2 regions of the Peptococcus niger genome follow, and region 2 is predicted to be linked to the other one. Evidence: a T-box and tRNA genes for the amino acid it is inferred to sense, from the RefSeq annotation. Region 2 holds a T-box; the other holds one or more tRNA genes.
What was found. A T-box is a leader RNA that pairs with one kind of tRNA and senses whether it is charged. The one in region 2 lies ahead of BLQ16_RS00940 (valine--tRNA ligase), so its partner is inferred to be a tRNA-Val.

Region 1 (3,270 bases), on a different contig from region 2:
ATCTATGGGGCACCTTTGCACAAGGTTATCTGCGAACTGCACGGCAGCTTCTCCCACACCTATCGCGGTCACGGCAGCGATCGGGCGGTGGCCGGCGGCTTGCTTGGCTTAGCGCCGGATGACGAGCGTTTGGTTGACGCCTTAAGGCTTATCGCCGACAAGGGCATTGACCTTACCTTCACGCCAAAAGACCTGGGCAACGTCCACCCCAATACCATGCGGTTTCGTTTTATCGCGCCAGATGAGCCGGAATTTACCGTTACCGGCTCATCCATCGGCGGCGGCAATATTCGCATTACCGATATTGACGGCACAGCAACTGATTTTACCGGCGAATATCCGACGCTCATTTTACGCTATCCGGACTCACCGGGCATGGTCTATGCCGCCAGCGGCATTTGCCATGACAACAACTTAAACATCGCCCACATGCACGTCAATCGTTTAGACCAAACGGCAACCATGATCATCGAACTGGATGAGCCGTTTACACCCCGTGTGACAGACGCCTTTCAAAAACTGCCCCAGCTTGACTTTTTCAAAGCCATCGCCCGTTAAGGAGGATACTGTGTATACATCCGCAAAAGAATTGTTGGCCGCCTGTGAAGAAAGCGGTCTGTCCTTGGCTGAAATGACCCTGCGTCACGAGTGTGATAAGACCGGAACAGCACGCGAAGACTACCTCAAGGGCCTAAAAGGGCGCCTCGCTGTGATGCGTGAATCCGGTGAGCGAGCCCGCAAAAGCCCCTTGATCTCCCTATCCGGCCTGACCGGTGGCAATGCGCACCGGGTGGCCCAACTGCCTCCCGAACAAAGCTACCTGGGCCCTCTTCCCCTAAAGGCCATGGCCATCGCCTTATCTACGTCAGAGGTCAACGCCCGCATGGGTAAAATTGTTGCCGCCCCAACCGCCGGGGCTGCAGGCATCCTGCCGGCAGCCATCTTAATTGCTGAAGACCAGCTAAACCTATCTGAAGAAGCCTTGATTGAGGGACTCTTGGTGGCCATTGCCATCGGCTACATCATCGCCACCAATGCGACCGTCTCCGGTGCTGAAGGCGGTTGTCAAGTGGAGTGCGGCGCCGCAGCTGCCATGGCCGCCGGTGCCTTGGTCTATTTGCGAAAAGGCGCCCCCTCAGCTGTATTTGAAGCGGCATCTTTTGCTTTAATCAACATTATGGGCTTGGTATGCGATCCGGTCGGCGGCTTGGTGGAATTTCCCTGCGCCTTGCGCAATGCCGGTGGTGTCGTCAACGCCATGAGCGCCGCGGACTTAGCCTTGGCCGGCGTGACCTCCCTGGTTCCTTTTGATGAAGTGGTCCAAGCCCTATATGAAGTTGGCCGTGCCTTGCCGGTCCAATACAGAGAAACCGCCCAAGGCGGCATGGCTACCACTCCTTCCGCCCGCCAGGCCTGCACCAGCTGCGGCCTTAAAAGCGATTAATCCTCTGAAATACAAGCGTCCCATCTGCTTTGCAGATGGGACTTTTTCCGTTTTGACGCATAAAAAAACAGCCCCGTAGGGCTGTCGCGACGCAGATGGGACTCGAACCCACGACCTCCAGCGTGACAGGCTGGCATTCTAACCAGCTGAACTACTGCGCCGTATGGACGATGACGGGCTCGAACCGCCGACATTCTGCTTGTAAGGCAGACGCTCTCCCAACTGAGCTAATCGTCCGGATGACCTGTAGGGGATTCGAACCCCTGAATGCCAGCGTGAAAGGCTGGTGAGTTAAGCCACTTCTCCAACAGGCCACAATTAAAGGCGTCTCACAAGAATACATTATACAGAGATGAGACGCCTTTTGCAAGTCTTTTTTACAATTTCAGCAAAATTTTTACGTCAAGGCCAGTTTGCGAATCTTTTCGTCATGAATCCGATAAATCCGCATTTCCTGAACAAGGTCGGCACCGAGCTTACGATAGAAGGCCAATGCCGGCTCATTCCAATCCAGGCAGCCCCACTCAAGGCGCCCATACCCGGCAGCTACACACTCTTGTGCAATGCGTGACATCAGCGCACGTCCGATGCCTTCGCCACGATGCCCCTCATCAATGTACAAGGCATCGATGTAATAACCGGACGCCCCGATAAAGGCTGAACAAACCGTGTAGCAAAATAAAAAGCCGACGGTTTGGCCATCCCGTACCGCAAAAAAGGCGCGTGCTTGACCGGAAGCCACCAAGCCGGCCAATTGGTCAGGCTCAGCTGTAATGTGCTCTTCCATCTTTTGATACCGCCCTAATTTCAGCATGTAGTCACGCATTAAAGGGCCATCAGACGCCGTCGCCGCCCGCACTGTCATTTTATTTTCCATAAGTCACCTTCTCATGATTCAGTCTTGCTCATTTCATCTTAGACCCTTTCAAAAACAGTGTCAACCTGGTCCATCCAGGATTAATACGAAAAGTACTTGACCAAGCCATCATACATACCTTGAGCAAGCTTGGTTTGATAGGCATCCGTCGCCAATCGCTTCTCATCTGAAGGGGTGGTTAAAAAGCCGCATTCAATTAAAACGGAAGGCACTTCATTTTCACGTAAAACAGCATAATTAGCCTTTCGGGTGTAGGTCCTGGTGCCGGTAGCCCCCTCCATGCCTTTCTGCATAGCACTTGCGAATTCTGCCCGCATATCTTTTTGAGCTGCGCTGGTAAGCCGTATGTTGCCATCAAAGTAATAAACCCCTATGCCAAGGGCATTCGGATTGCCGGGAGCGGCATCGCCATGGATTTCAACATAGGCGTCAGCGTTATTATCATTGGCCACCATGGCTCTTTGGGCCAAAGAAATATGCACCGGCTTGTATTCTCGAATCATAATGACCTTGGCGCCCGCCGCTTCCAATTGGCGCTTGAGCTTAATCGCCACTGGTGTGTTAAAGGCCACTTCCGATAAACGCAAGACACTCCCGATGGCACCTGGGTCTACCTTACCCGGACCAGTGTATTCCCCATGACCGGCACTGACGACAATGGTCTTACCGGCAAGACCCAGCTGACCGTTTTTATGTTTTTTGACGGCCATAATGGAGAATTCATCTCCACGGCGGTCCAAGCGGAAATAACCGCCCGGTTCTGTACTCGTATGAATAATAAGGCCCTTGTTTCCATTTGGCACGCATTTAAAATCGACAAAGGCCGTTTTTCCCGCCACCGGATTACCTAGATTGCCGTTAAAAGCAAGGCCGTTAATGGCAACGGACAGCTTATTCCCCTTATTGGCCAGCACCTGGACATTGGCATCATTCACCTTAAAGGTGACCT
Region 2 (3,270 bases):
ATGTGAAAGCCATCAGCGATAAATTGGGCAAGACAGAAGTCTTGCAATCGACCGCCGTTGGCCCGACCATTGGTCAGGAAATTTTACAAAAAGGGCTTATTGCACTTTTCATTGCCATGGTATTGATGATTGTTTATATTACCGTGCGTTTTGAATGGCGGTTTGCGCTGACTGGGATTTTATCGCTCTTCCATGACGTATTCATCACCATGGGGTTATTTTCAATCTTTCAGTGGGAAGTCAACAGCACCTTTGTTGCGGCCATTTTAACCATCTTTGGGTATTCGATCAACGATACCATTGTTATATTTGACCGCATTCGCGAGAACTTGGGTCGCGTTAAACGTCAGGAGTTGGGCCTTGTTGTCAATAAAAGCATCAGCGCTACCTTGCGCCGCTCTCTGGTGACGTCTATCAGCACCTTGTTGCCTTTACTTGCTGTATTCCTTTTTGGTGGGGATACAACGCGTTACTTTGTATTGGCCATGATCATCGGTATTACGGCAGGGGCTTATTCATCCATTGGCGTTGCAGCGCCCCTGTGGTATGATTTCTCGATGGCCAGCAAAAACAAACGGTTCTAATGGCAGTAGGAGGCTGACGAATGACAAGATCAAGGTTTTTTGCAACAAAGAATCTGGTCCGACTGGCGCTGTTGGCCTCGATTGCCAGTGTGCTGATGTATTTTGAGTTTCCGATTCCGTTTTTGGCACCGGATTTTTATCGAATGGATTTTAGCGAAGTTCCGGTGCTGATAGCGGGTTTTATGATGGGGCCACTTGCAGCCGTTGTTGTCGAACTGATGAAGATTCTGATTATCTTTTTCATTAAAGGCAGCTATACGGCAGGCGTTGGCGAATTGGCAAACTTTATGATGGGGTGCGTATTGGTCTTACCGCCGGTCTTGTTTGTTCGGCACAAGCCCTCTAAACGGATGCTGGTTGTTGGTTCGACCGTCGGTGTTTTAGCGCTGATGCTTGCGGCAGCGGTGCTGAATTATTTTCTCCTGATTCCACTATATGCAACCCTGTTCAATGTGCCAATTGAGGTTTATGTCAATGCGGGGCACGCGCTTAACGCTCATGTGGTTGATTTAAAGGCTTTAATCGTGCTGTGCGTCTTGCCCTTTAATTTCATTAAAGGCAGCTTGGTGACGCTTTTATCCGGCGCTTTGTTTTTGCGGATAGGCAATCAATTAAACCGCTATTGACCGGGAGAAAAATATCGGTTATAATTGCGAAAATAATAAATGCCGATGATGGAGAAGAGTAGAGCAGGACTTGCATTACAGAGACTGGCTGGAGCTGAAAAGGCCGGATGTTAAACTGCTTGAAGGTCGCTCCTGAGGTGGGCCGTGGGAACGGCTCCGGGTCGTTTCGTTACCAACGTTGAGGATCTTATGATCAAAAAAAGGTGGTACCACGCGAACAGTCGTCCTTTTAGGGGCGGCTGTTTTTTTAGTAGGAGGGGTAAATTATGGCGAAAGAATTGGCAAAAACGTACAATCCATCGGCAATTGAGGCCAAATGGTACGATGTTTGGGAGCAGGCGGGATATTTTAAACCGTCGCGTGATGCGGGGGCTCAACCCTTCACCATTGTCATGCCGCCGCCAAATGTGACAGGGCGCCTGCACATGGGCCATGCCATGGACAATACAATGCAGGACATTCTCATCCGCTATCATCGGCTGAAAGGCGACAATACCGTATGGGTTCCAGGAACGGATCATGCCGGTATTGCAACGCAGGCAAAGGTTGAAAATATGCTGCGCGAGGCCGGCATCAGCAAAGAGGAAATCGGCCGCGAAGGCTTTATTGAGCGGTGTTGGCAATGGAAAAACGAATACGGTGAAGCGATCACTCAACAGATTCGCAAGCTGGGCTCGTCATGTGATTGGAGCATGGAGCGGTTCACCATGGATGACGTTTGTAGCCGTGCAGTCCGCAAAACTTTTGTCGATTTTTATCAGAAGGGCTTGATTTATCAAGGCAACTATATTGTTAACTGGTGCCCCCACTGTGAAACAACCATTTCTGATATAGAGGTGGAACATGAAGATCACCATGGCCACTTATACTATTTGAATTATTACACCCCTGACAGGTCTGATCACGTGACAATTGCCACCACCCGTCCGGAAACCATTTTTGGGGATGTGGCAATTGCGGTTCATCCGGAAGATGAACGGTTTAAGCATTTGCAAGGGAAGAAGGTATTAATCCCGATTATTGAACGGGAGATTCCGATTATTGCCGATGAATATGTTGACCGGGAGTTCGGGACCGGGGCTTTAAAAATAACGCCGTCTCATGATGTGAATGACTTTGCAGTAGGGGAACGTCATGGCTTGCCCTTCTGTGAAGTCTTGGATGCAAAAGGGTATATGACCGAAGCTGCCGGTCCCTATGCAGGCTTGGACCGGTTTGCTTGTCGTGAGAAGGTTATTGCTGATTTGCAAGGCACGTCAAGCTTGGAAAAGGTTGAAGACTACGATAACGCTGTCGGTCATTGCTATCGTTGTCATACGGCCATTGAACCCCGGATCAGCAAGCAGTGGTTTGTGGCGATGGATAAATTGGTGAAGCCGGCCTTGGAGGCTGCTTATCGCGGAGATATCCGCTTTGTGCCGGAGCGTTTTACCAAAATTTATACAGCTTGGCTTGAAAATATTAGGGACTGGTGCATTTCTCGCCAGCTTTGGTGGGGGCATCGTATCCCGGTTTGGACTTGTGCTGATTGCGGGGAAGTCATTTGTGAAATGGAAGGCCCTGACGTGTGCCCGGCTTGCGGGTCAAAAGCACTGCACCAGGATGAGGATGTTTTAGATACCTGGTTCAGTTCCGGCTTGTGGCCCTTTGAGGTGCTGGGTTGGCCGGAAAAAACGGCCGATTTGGAGATGTTTTATCCAACGAGTGTTTTGGTTACTGGACGCGATATTATTTTCTTCTGGGTTGCCCGTATGATTTTTGATGCCTATGAATTGACCGGCGAAAAGCCCTTTAACGATGTGCTGATTCATGGCCTGGTTCTAGACGAACAAGGGCGCAAAATGAGCAAATCCTTGGGCAACGGCATCGATCCCTTGAAAGAAATTGAGCGCTATGGGGCAGATGCCTTGCGGATGACCTTGGTAACCGGGACAACGCCGGGAAATGATACGCGGTATCGCCAAGAAAAAATTGAAGCCTCCCGTAATTTCACCAACAAGCTCTGGAATGCGGCACGCTTTGTCCTGATGAACCAGCCGGAAGATCAAGCTGTATTGGCC

Region 1: it encodes a tRNA-Val, which carries the amino acid that the T-box ahead of BLQ16_RS00940 (valine--tRNA ligase) is inferred to sense. The anticodon was not compared.

Annotation. Positions count from the first base shown of each region.
Region 1 is NZ_FNAF01000012.1:11,177-14,446, reverse strand. Features, by position in the region: partial or broken gene sdaAB (L-serine ammonia-lyase, iron-sulfur-dependent subunit beta) at 1-558, shown strand, start outside; gene sdaAA (L-serine ammonia-lyase, iron-sulfur-dependent, subunit alpha) at 569-1,444, shown strand; tRNA gene BLQ16_RS08040 (tRNA-Asp) at 1,532-1,605, opposite strand; tRNA gene BLQ16_RS08035 (tRNA-Val) at 1,609-1,681, opposite strand; tRNA gene BLQ16_RS08030 (tRNA-Glu) at 1,685-1,758, opposite strand; gene BLQ16_RS08025 (GNAT family N-acetyltransferase) at 1,842-2,321, opposite strand; gene BLQ16_RS08020 (N-acetylmuramoyl-L-alanine amidase) at 2,402-3,270, opposite strand, start outside.
Region 2 is NZ_FNAF01000001.1:176,135-179,404, reverse strand. Features, by position in the region: gene secF (protein translocase subunit SecF) at 1-584, shown strand, start outside; gene BLQ16_RS00945 (ECF transporter S component) at 605-1,210, shown strand; T-box leader at 1,247-1,442, shown strand; gene BLQ16_RS00940 (valine--tRNA ligase) at 1,477-3,270, shown strand, end outside.